2 regions of the Variovorax sp. 10N432 genome follow, and region 1 is predicted to be linked to the other one. Evidence: predicted binding sites of a transcription regulator. Region 1 holds the regulator's gene; the other holds the start of a gene.

Region 1 (5,718 bases):
CCGCTGTGGGTCGACGAGCACGGCGCGCTGGCGCTCGACGCCCGGCTGCGGGTCGCGGCCGGCCGGGTGGCCGGCGCCGCCAACTTCGCGATCCGGCCCTATCCCACGCAGTGGGTCCGCCAGGCCGAGTGGAACGGCCGTCCGATCACGATCCGGCCGATCCGCCCGGAGGACGAAGGCCAGCACCGGCGCTTCCTGCGAAGGCTCACCCCCGAGGACGTGCGCATGCGGCTCTTCCAGGCGCGCAGCGAACTGCCGCGCAGCGAACTGGCCCGGCTGGCCCAGATCGACTACGACCGCGAAATGGCCTTCATCGCCGAGGCCACGGCGGCGGACGGCCAGCCCGAGACGCTCGGCGTCGCCCGCACCGTCTGCGACCCCGACAACGTCGAAGCAGAGTTCGCGCTGCTTGTGCGCTCCGACCTCAAGGGCGGCGGCCTCGGCCGGATGCTGTTCGAGCAGCTGATCGCGCACGCCCGCAGCCGCGGCACCCGGCGCCTGGTCGGCATGATCCTGCGCGAGAACACCCGCATGCTGAAGCTGTCGCGGGCGCTGGGCTTCGAGCGCGTGCCCAGCCTGGAGGATTCCGCCGACGTGTTGCACGTGGCCCTGAACCTGGAACCGCCGCCGCCCGCCGCCTGAGCGGCACGGGCCCCTCGCTCAGCGGCACCAGGCCTCGACCTGGTGCGCGAGGTCGAGCCAGAGCGCCTGCAGCGCCACCGCCGCGAGCATCGCGCCCGCCAGCCGCGTGCCCCACTGCTGCGACAGGATGCCGGCGCCCGACCGCAGGCGCTGCCACAGCCAGGGCGCCAGCAGCAGCGACAGCGCGCTGCCGGCCGCGAACAGCGCCATGACGGCCGCGCCTTCGAGCACGCCGTTGCCCAGGGCCGCCAGCATCAGCGCCGAGTACAGCAGGCCGCAGGGCAGCGCGACCCAGAGCGCGCCGGCCGCCAGCACGCCGAAGGGGCTGCGGGTCATGGGCTGCAGCCGCGCCGACGCCCAGCGCCCGAAGCGGTGCGCCCAGGCGGGCTGCCGGCCCGAGGCGGCCAGCAGCAGGCCCCACGCCAGCACGAACACATGCAGCAGCAGCCAGGCCGGGCGCAGCGCGCTGACCTGCTGGCCCGCCAGCGCCAGGCCCTGGGCAGCGGCGGCCGCCACCGCCCCGGCGGCCGCATAGCCGGCCACCCGGCCCACGTGGAACAAGGCGCCCGCCGGCAGCGAGCGGCCCGGGGACTGCAGCGCGGCGACGCCGCCCGCCGGTGCCCGCACGATGCGGATCACGCCGGCGCAGGCCGCGCCGCACATCGCGACGCAGTGCGGCCCGCCGGCCAGCCCCATCACGAATGCGGTGGCGAGCAGGGCGGACTGCATGGGGGAGCGTGCGGGCTCATCACACGATGCGCGAGAAGCGCGTGCGGTTGCGGTCAGCCTGCAGGTAGCGGTCGAACACCATGGCGATGGCGCGGACGAAGAACCAGCCCAGCGGCGTGACCTCGAGGTGGCGATCGCCGACCACCACCAGGCCCTGCGCCTCGAGCGGCGCCAGCGCTTCGAGCTCGGCCGCGAAGCAGCGCTCGAAATCGACCAGGTGGGCCGAGCCGATGGTCTCGAAATCGACCCGGCCCTGGCACATGATCGCCATGATCACGGTGCGCCGCAGCACGTCGTCGCGGGTCAGCGCCAGGCCGCGCACCACCGGCAGCCGGCCCTGGTCGAGCAGGTCGTAGTACTCCTCGAGCGTCTTGGCGTTCTGGCTGTAGGTGGCGCCGACCCGGCCGATCGCCGACACGCCCAGCGCCACCAGGTCGCAGTCCGGCTGGGTGCTGTAGCCCTGGAAGTTGCGGTGCAGCCGGCCCTGCCGCTTGGCCACCGCCAGCGCGTCGCCGGGCAGCGCGAAATGGTCCATGCCGATGTAGACGTAGCCGGCCTCGGTGAACGCGGCGATAGAGCGCGACAGCATCTCGACCTTGGCCGCCGCATCGGGCAACGCCTCGGTCGCGATGCGGCGCTGGGCCTTGAAGCGCTCGGGCAGGTGGGCATAGGCATAGAGCGCGATGCGGTCGGGCCGCAGCGCGCAGACCTGGGCCAGCGTGCGGTCGAAGGAGGCCGCGCTCTGGCGCGGCAGCCCGTAGATCAGGTCGACGTTGACCGAATCGAAGCCCAGCCCGCGGGCCGTCGCCATCAGGTCGAACACCTGCCCGGCCGGCTGGATCCGGTGCACCGCCTTCTGCACGTCGGGGTCGAAATCCTGGACGCCGAAGCTCAGCCGGTTGAAGCCCAGCGCGGCCAGGGTCACCAGGCGTTCGCGGTCGACGGTGCGCGGGTCGATCTCGATCGAATGCTCGCCGTCCGGCGACAAGGTGAAGGCCTCGCGCAGCATGCCCATCAGCGTCCGCAGGCCGGCATCGTCGAGAAAGGTCGGCGTGCCGCCGCCGAGATGCAGCTGGCGGACCACGGCGCCGCGGCCGAGCCGCTCGACCTGCAGAGCGATCTCGCGCGCCAGGTAGTCCAGGTACTCGCGCCCCTTGCTCTTGTGGCGGGTCACGATCTTGTTGCAGGCGCAGTAGTAGCAGAGCGATTCGCAGAACGGGATATGCACGTAGAGCGACAGCGCCCGCGCGCTGGCGCCGGTGCTGCCGCGCTGTTCGAGCGTCTGGGCATAGTCCTCGGCCGTGAAGGCGTCGACGAAGCGGTCCGCGGTCGGGTAGGAGGTGTAGCGCGGCCCGGCGCAGTCGAACCGCTGCAGCACGGACGGCGCGGGCACCACGATGGGCGGCGTGAGGGCTGGAGCGGAGACGGGAGGCATCGCGGACGCAGGCATGGGCTTCGGTGTGTCACTATGCCGCCGTCGCGATCCGCAAACCTTGACCTGCATCAAGCATCCGGCCCACCCCCCCACGGACAATCCCCGCATGACCCCGACTGCATCAATGAAGCCCGAAAATATCAAGGTCGCCTGTTCCAACTGCAACCTGCGCGAGCTGTGCATGCCGGTCGGACTGGCGCCCGGGGAGCTGCAGCGCCTCGACGACCTGGTCGCCACGCGGCGCAAGATCAAGCGGCGCGAGACGCTGTTTCGCAATGGTGAGCCCTTCACCTCGCTCTATGCGATCCGCACCGGGGTCTTCAAGACCCGGGTCACCAGCGAGGACGGGCGCGACCAGGTCACGGGCTTCCAGATGGCCGGCGAGATCATCGGCCTCGACGGCATCGTCAACGACCAGCACACCTGCGACGCCGTCGCCCTCGAAGACTCCGAGGTCTGCGTGATGCCCTTCGAGCGCATCGAGGAACTGTCGCGCGAGGTGACGGCGCTGCAGCGCCACGTGCACCAGATCATGAGCCGCGAGATCGTCCGCGAGCATGGCGTGATGCTGCTGCTCGGCAGCATGCGGGCCGAGGAGCGGCTGGCGGCCTTCCTGCTGAACCTGGTGCAGCGGCTGCATGCGCGCGGCTTCTCGCGCTCCGAGCTGGTGCTGCGCATGACGCGCGAGGAAATCGGCAGCTACCTCGGCCTCAAGCTCGAGACCGTGAGCCGGACGATGTCGAAGTTCGCGGCCGACGGCATGGTCGAGGTCGAGCAGCGCAACGTGCGCATCCTCGATCCCGAGGCGCTGCGCCGCATCGTCAATCCGCCGGGCTGTTGAGCTCGGCCGCCGGCCGGGCCAGCAGCAGCGTCAAGGCGCCCGCCGCCGTGGCCAGCAGCCAGAAGGCAAAGAACCCGGCCGTGTAGACCGCCTGGCGAGAGGCGCCCAACGCCTCGCCGCGCCAGTTGAGGTCGCCCGGATCGACCAGTGCGAACACCAGCACCTCGAGCGCGCAGGCCAGCAGGAATGCCGGCCAGAGTATCCACATCCAGCGTTGCGCCTGCATGTTCAGCGCCTCGGCGACGGCACGTCGGCGCTCGGGGTGGCCGCGTGGTTGCGCCCGGCCACCGCCGGCATGAGCTTCTTGTCGGCCAGCGTGCGGTTGATCTCCACGCCCTTGCGGTAGTAGTCCTCGTCGACCACCGGGTCGGGCGTGCGCAGGGCCAGCCACAAGGTGGCGAAACTCGCGATCACCACCAGGCCCGGCCCGCCGATCACCATCCACACCAGCCCGAAGCGCCACCAGGGTGGACAGGGACGCGTCGCTTCGTCATGGCTGCTCTTGTCGGTCATCTTCTGCCTCCTTGGGGCCTGGATTTCATCGCGGGACCAGGAACACGGCCTTCTCGGACACGCTGCCCTGGCCGCCCTCCGCTCGAACGTCGAAATACACCTTGTGGGAACCGGCCGTCGCCGCACCGTAGGGCAGCTGCAGCCGCACCGCCACCCAGCGCGACTGCGCCGGCGCGACCTCGACCACCGGCTCCGAGGACACGTGCAGACCCTCGAGGCCGCTGGCTTCGATCCGGTAGCGCTGCACCTGCTCGGTGGCGTTCATGATCTGCAGGCGGTAGACGTTCTCGAGCTGGCCGCCCTCGACGATGCGGGCCAGCGAGGCGCGGTCGCGCACCACGTCGACCTTCAGCGGCGTGCGCGTCACCAGGCTCGCCAGCAGGCCGATGCACAGCGCGCCGAGCACCGCGGTGTAGACCAGCACCCGCGGCCGCAGAACGCGGCGCAGCACCTGGCGCGGCGTCCAGCGCCCGGCCATGCTGTTCTGCGTGGCGTAGCGGATCAGGCCGCGCGGGGTCGACATCTTGTCCATCACGATGTTGCAGGCATCGACGCACAGGCCGCAGCCGATGCATTCGTACTGCAGCCCCTGGCGGATGTCGATGCCGGTCGGGCAGACCTGGACGCACAGCTTGCAGTCGATGCAATGGCCGAACTCCGATGCGGCAGCGGCCGCCCGACCCTTGGCCGGCACGCCACGCGGTTCGCCGCGTGCCGTGTCGTAGCTCACGATGAGCGTGTCGCGGTCGAACATCGCGCTCTGGAAGCGCGCATAGGGGCACATGTACTTGCACACCTGCTCGCGCATGAAGCCAGCGTTGCCGTAGGTGGCGAAGCCGTAGAACAGCACCCAGAAGACTTCCCAGGAGCCCATCCGGGTCTGCAGGAATTCCATGGCCAGTTCGCGGATCGGCGTGAAGTAGCCGACGAAGGTGAAGCCGGTCCACAGGCCGATCGATATCCAGACCACGTGCTTGAACCACTTCTTGACCAGCTTCTCGGCCGAGAAATCGCCGCTGTCGAGCCGCATGCGCGCGATGCGGCTGCCCTCGATCTTCTCCTCGACCCACATGAAGATCTCGGTGTAGACCGTCTGCGGGCAGGCGTAGCCGCACCACAGGCGCCCCGCCACGGCAGTGAACAGGAACAGCGACAGCGCCGAGACCACCAGCAGCCCGGTCAGGTAGATCAGGTCCTGCGGATAGAGCACCAGCCCGAACAGGAAGAAGCGCCGCGCGCCGAGGTCGAACAGCACCGCCTGGCGCTGGCCCCACTCGAGCCAGGGCAGGCCGTAGAAGACCCCCTGCGTCGCGAACACCAGGGCCCAGCGCCAGCGGGCGAAATAGCCGCTGACGCTGCGCGGATAGATCTTCTTGTGGGCCGCGTAGAGCCCGACGTCCTCCTCGGCCGCCGCGATCGGGATCACGGTGCGCGGCTGCTGTGGCGTCGTCTGCTCGGTCATGGAAACGCTCATGGACAAGACTCGGGCGGCAGCCTCATTGCCCCGCGACGGTGGCCGCCTTGTTGTTCGACAGGCCCCAGACATAGGCGGTCAGCA
Region 2 (5,718 bases), on a different contig from region 1:
CACGTTGACCTGGATCGACGGGAGGATGAGGGTCGGCATGTCGAGCGTCGCGTCGCGCGCGGTGCGCATCGCGACGAAGGCGTCCTCGCCGATGCCGTCGCGGGCGTGGATGTTGCCGGCGCGTTGCTCGGCCACGGTGGTTTCCCACCGAGGCTGGCGAGAGGCCGGCGGGTAGTCGTGGCAGACATACATCGTCGTCTCGGGCGGCAGGTCGAGCAGCCTTCGCATCGAGCGGTAGAGCTGACGCGCGTCGCCGCCGGGGAAGTCGGCGCGCGCGCTGCCCAGGTCGGGCATGAAGAGCGTGTCGCCGACGAAGACCGCGCCGTCGATCAGGTAGGCCATGTCGGCGGGGGTGTGGCCGGGCACCAGCAGCGCGGTGGCCTCGATGTCGCCGATCCTGAAGGTCTCGCCGTCCTTGAACAAGTGGTCGAACTGGCTGCCATCGGGCAGGAAGCCGGGCTCGAGGTTGAACAGCTTCTTGAAGGTCGATTGAACGAGGCGGATGTTCTCGCCGATGGCAATCCGCCCGCCCGCCTGGGCCTGCACATGCCGGGCCCCGGACAGATGGTCGGCGTGCGCGTGGGTTTCGAGGATCCAGTCGACCTGCAGGCCGTTGTCGCGGACATGGGCGAGCAGCCGGTCGGCCGATCGGGTGCTGGTGCGGCCCGACCTGAAGTCGTAGTCCAGCACCGGATCGATAACCGCGGCGCGGCGGGTGGCCGGGTCCCACACGACATAGGAAATGGTCCATGTCTGGGGGTCGAAAAAGCCTTGGGTGGTGGCTCGGTTTGCCATGACGGTCGCTCCGGGTTGCGCATCAATCTATTGACAAATATTATATAAAAACAAATAATATTTCAACCGAAAGGAAAAGCTCTTCATGAAACGTGCACTGCCTGTCATCGACCCTGAAGCCCTGCGCGGTGCCGCAAGCCAGGCTGTCGGCGCGCTCAAGTTGCTCGCCAACGAGGACCGGCTGCTGCTGCTCTGCCAGCTGTCACAAGGCGAGATGTGCGTGAGCGACCTGGAAGCGGCACTGGGGATTCATCAGCCGACGCTGTCGCAACAGTTGGGCGTGCTGCGCGGGGAGGGCGTGGTTCAGACCCGCCGCGAGGGTCGGACCATCTTCTACCGCGTGTCCGACCCGGCGATGCTTGAGATCCTTTCGCTTCTCTATCGCCTGTACTGCCCGAAGGAAGCCTGATGACCATCGACTGGAACCACTTCACGCCGCTTGCCGCATTGGGCGGCGGTCTTCTGATCGGCATCGCCGCGGCGATGTTCGTGCTGCTCAACGGGCGCATCGCCGGCATCAGCGGGGTGCTCGGCGGACTGCTCCGGCCTGTCGCCGGCGACGTGGCATGGCGTGTGGCCTTTGTCCTGGGCTTGATCGGCGCGCCGCTGGCGTATGCCGTGTTCGCTGCCGTGCCCGCGCCCCGGATCGACGCCGGCTACGGCGCGTTGGTGCTCGCAGGGCTGCTCGTGGGCGCAGGCGCCCGCTACGGTGCCGGCTGCACCAGCGGTCATGGCGTGTGCGGCCTGTCCCGCCTGTCACCGCGCTCGCTCGTCGCCACGGCGGCCTTCATGGGCGCCGGATTCGTGACGGTGTTCGTGATTCGCCACCTGCTCGGAATCTGAGGTTTTCGCCATGCTCATCGTGCTCGCTTCGCTGCTCTCCGGGCTGGTCTTCGGCCTGGGCCTGATCGTTTCCGGGATGGCCAATCCGGCCAAGGTGCTCGGCTTCCTCGACCTGGCTGGCCACTGGGATCCGTCGCTGGCGTTCGTGATGGCAGGGGCCATCGCCGTTGGCACGGTGGCATTCATGGTTGCGAACCGGCGTGCCGCCTCGCTGCTCGGCGCCCCGATGCGGCTACCTTCGTCGCGCCTCATCGACCGCCGCCTGGTCGGCGGCAGCCTGCTGTTCGGCGTTGGCTGGGGCATCGCCGGCTTCTGCCCAGGGCCGGCGCTGGTGTCGCTCGGCATGGGCGAGGTCAAGGCGGTGGTCTTCATCGCCGCGATGCTGGCGGGCATGGCGCTGTTCGAGTTGCTCGAACTGCGCCGGCGCGCGCCAGCATCCCGAACCGCCTGAGCCTGAGCGGGCTTGGCGCCTATTGGATCTTCAGGATCCGGCTTGCGGAGCCTTCGCGCTTGTCATGTCGATCACGAACTTGCGCTGCATCAACTCGCGGGTGCGCAGCGCGCCAATACTCCGAGGCCTCGATCCACTTTCGAAGGAGGTCCCCATGTACCAGCGAATCCTCGTTCCCATCGATGGCAGTTCGACCTCGAACCACGGCCTCGGCGAAGCGATCCGCATCGCGAAACTGACGCAGGGGCGGATTCGCCTGTTCCACGTGATCGACGATCTTTCGTTCGCGTTGGCGCTCGGCAGCGAACCGCGCCATGCGGACGACCTTCTGAAGCAGCTGCGCAGCGAGGGCTCGCGGATCCTGGGCGAGGCGCAGGCCACCGTCCAGGCCGCCGGGGTCGATGTGGATACTCGCCTCGGCGACAACTTTCCCGGCTCGGTGCAGGACAAGGTCGCGGCCGAGGCCTTGGACTGGGGAGCCGAACTGATCGTGCTCGGCACCCACGGGCGGCGCGGAGCGGCGCGGCTGGTTCTGGGAAGCGGCGCGGAGCGCATCCTTCGGCAGGCGCCCGTGCCCGTCCTGCTGGTCCGCGCACCCGCCGGCAAGGATGCCGCTGCCGAATTGCTGCAAGCGAGCGCGTCCGCGGCCGCGATGGCGGCCGCCTGAAGTGGAATCCTCTCACACCGCCTTCCAGCCCGCGGACCGTACGCTGGTGACCGCGCTCCAGCAACACCTGCAGGCAGAAGCTGGCTTGGCGGTGTCGCTGATTGAAACCCACATCTCCTGGGTGCTGCTGACCGACCGCTTGGCCTACAAGCTGAAGAAGCCGGTGGGCCTGCCGTTTGTCGACTTCCGCACGCTGGCGGCACGCAAGCATTTCTGCGAAGAAGAATTGCGGCTCAACCGCCGGCTTGCGCCCGAGATCTACATCGACGTGACGGCGGTGTGCGGGACGCCCGATGCCCCGCACCTGGGCGCCGGCGAGCCGATCGACTATGTGGTCCGCATGAGGCGCTTTCCGGAGGCTTCCCTGCTGCGCAATCTGCTCCTGGACGGCCGGCTCCGGATCGACCAACTGGCGCGCTTCGCGCAGCGCCTGGCCCAGTTCCACGACCGGGCGGCCGCAGCCGCGCTCTCCTCGGCATTCGGTACACCCGAGCAAGTCCTTCGGACGATGAAGACCGCGCTTGCGGGCCTGTCCGGCGAGCCTGTTGCCGGACCGCTGGCGGCCTTGCGGGCCTGGGTGGAGGCACAGGGAAGCGCGCTATGGACCGCCTGGGCCGAACGGCACTGCAAGCGCTTCGTGCGTGAATGCCACGGCGATCTTCACTTGTCCAACGTGGTGCTCATCGACGACGAGCTGACGGCCTTCGATTGCATCGAGTTCGATCCGGCGCTGCGCTGGATCGACGTCATCAGCGACGTCGCCTTTCTCTCGATGGACTTCAAGGCCCACGGCCGCGAGGACCTCGCGTTCCGCTTGCTCGATGTCTATCTGCAGCACAGCGGAGACTATGCCGCCATCCCGGTGCTGCGGGCCTACGAGGTCTATCGCGCGCTGGTGCGCGCCATGGTGGCGAGGCTTAGGGATCGGGAGTGCGGGGAGCGCGCGACGGCGGCCGGCCCCGACTATCTTGCCTGCGCGGCGGGCCTCGCCGCTCAGGCCGGCCGACCTGCAGCGCGACTGATGATCACGCATGGCCTGTCGGGGTCCGGAAAAACGACTATCGCGACCGAAGTGCTCGCGTTGGCCGGGGCGATACGCATCCGGTCCGACGTCGAGCGCAAGCGGCTCTTCGGCATGCAACCCCTGAGCCGATCCACGGATCAGGGCCATGACATCTACACGCCCGAGGCGACCCGGCGCACCTTCGATCGGCTGTGGGCCTGCGCCAGGACCGCACTGCAGGCCGGCTATCCGGTGATCGTGGATGCCGCGTTCCTGCGCCGGGACGAGAGGCTGGCGTTCCGCGCCCTGGCCAGCGAACTGGGCGTGCCTTTCGCGATCCTCCATTGCGAAGCGACCGCGGCGCAGTTGCGCGAGCGGGTCGCGGCCCGCCAATCCAGCGGGACCGACGCGTCCGAGGCGACCCTGCCGGTGCTGGAGCGGCAACTGGCGACGCACGAGCCGCTCGACGAGGCGGAGCGTGCGACGACGTTCCACGTGATGAGCGACGCGTCGCTGAAGATCGCGCCGCTGGTGGACCGCTGGCTCGCGCTGAAGCGTTGACGGGGCGCCTATTCGAACGACAGCGCCGCGGAGGGCAGATCCACCTTCGTCGACTCGCCCGGGGATTCGGTCTTCGCCTTCGATTCGGCCGGCGCGCGCACCAGCAGCACCGGCACGGTGGCGTAGCGGAGGATGTTCTCGGCGCTGCTTCCCATCACCACCCTGCCGACCCCGCGCCGGCCGTGGGTGCCGAGGACGATCAGGTCGGCGGGCCAGCTGGCGGCCTCGGTCGTGACCTGTTCGTGCACCGACCCCGAGAAGGTGTCGCGCAACGCGATGTCGGCGTCGACGCCCGCGGCCTGCGCCGTGGCCTTGCATTTCTCGAGGAGGGTCCGGCCCTGCTCGCGCAAGGTGTCGAGCCAGTCGCCCGCATAGCCCGCATAGGCATCCATGGCAAGGGCGAAGGACAGTTCATCGATCACGTGCAGCAGCCGCAATTGGCCGTGGGTGAGCTGGGCGATGCGGATCGCTTCGTCGAGCCCGCGCTCCGATGTCGGACTGCCATCGACGGGTACAAGAATTCGTTGATACATGTCAGGCCCTTCTGAAATCCAGTGATGAGGGCCTCAGTATCCGGACATTGCACGTCGGAGATTTGATCTGGCGCAACTCCGCCCGCTCCCTGGCATCGAACATCGGGGACCCCAGAACTTTCTCCGGAGTGCACCATGAAGATTCTTCTTGCCGTCGACGGCAGCGACTACACGAAGCGAATGATTTCCTACCTCGGAGCGCACAGGGACCTGTGGGTGACGGGGCATGCATTCACGGTGCTGCACATCGTCCTGCCCGTCCCGCACCGGGCCGCGGCTTTCGCCGGGCCGGACATCGTGCACGCCTACTACGAGGACGATGCCCGCGTCGTTCTCGAGCCCGTCCGGGCACAGCTGGCCGAGCAGGGGATCGCCGCGGAGGTGGTCCACAAGGTGGGCCACCCGGCGGACGAGATAGCGTCCCATGCGGAAAAGGGCAAGTTCGACCTCCTGGTGATGGGATCGCACGGGGTGGGCGCGTTGAAGAACCTGGTGTTGGGCTCGGTCGCCACCAAGGTGCTGGCGAAATGCACGGTACCGGTACTGCTGGTGCGTTGACATGAAGACGTTCATGTTCATCGCCGCGACTCTGCTGGCGACCTTGATCCTGGTCGCTGCCGGACTGGGGGAGGCGAACCAGGGGCCATCGATCGGATGGGTCGGGGTATCGCAACGATGAGGATTCCGCCGGGCATGTCCGGGGCATCAGGGCAATGACGGCCGGCGGCTATTCGAAGGGCGTTGCCTTCCTCACGACCGACTCGGCCGCTTCCACGCCGCCCGCCTCGTCATCGCGTGACGCGCTCTCGATCGAAGGGTCCGGCAGCTCGTTCGGCCGCTCGATGTCGGTTCGGTCCGGGTCCCA

What was found. The regulator FNR, encoded in region 1, switches genes on or off when oxygen is low (the NO sensors DNR and NnrR bind a similar motif). The targets are predictions, from matches to a motif close to TTGATNNNNATCAA.
Region 2: a site for FNR is predicted at 2,169-2,182, ahead of AC1DF3_RS32110 (universal stress protein). Genes of this name have one in related genera too.

What each region holds. Positions count from the first base shown of each region.
Region 1 covers NZ_JBFTHX010000002.1:99,753-105,470, reverse strand. Annotated here, with positions in the region: gene AC1DF3_RS02745 (bifunctional acetate--CoA ligase family protein/GNAT family N-acetyltransferase) at 1-642, shown strand, start outside; gene AC1DF3_RS02740 (sulfite exporter TauE/SafE family protein) at 661-1,371, opposite strand; gene hemN (oxygen-independent coproporphyrinogen III oxidase) at 1,391-2,806, opposite strand; gene fnr (fumarate/nitrate reduction transcriptional regulator Fnr) at 2,931-3,647, shown strand; gene AC1DF3_RS02725 (hypothetical protein) at 3,628-3,873, opposite strand; gene AC1DF3_RS02720 (FixH family protein) at 3,876-4,160, opposite strand; gene ccoG (cytochrome c oxidase accessory protein CcoG) at 4,186-5,622, opposite strand; gene ccoP (cytochrome-c oxidase, cbb3-type subunit III) at 5,657-5,718, opposite strand, start outside.
Region 2 covers NZ_JBFTHX010000047.1:16,865-22,582, reverse strand. Annotated here, with positions in the region: gene AC1DF3_RS32130 (MBL fold metallo-hydrolase) at 1-795, opposite strand, end outside; gene AC1DF3_RS32125 (metalloregulator ArsR/SmtB family transcription factor) at 881-1,204, shown strand; gene AC1DF3_RS32120 (YeeE/YedE family protein) at 1,204-1,638, shown strand; gene AC1DF3_RS32115 (DUF6691 family protein) at 1,649-2,089, shown strand; gene AC1DF3_RS32110 (universal stress protein) at 2,244-2,756, shown strand; gene AC1DF3_RS32105 (bifunctional aminoglycoside phosphotransferase/ATP-binding protein) at 2,803-4,320, shown strand; gene AC1DF3_RS32100 (universal stress protein) at 4,329-4,853, opposite strand; gene AC1DF3_RS32095 (universal stress protein) at 4,989-5,411, shown strand.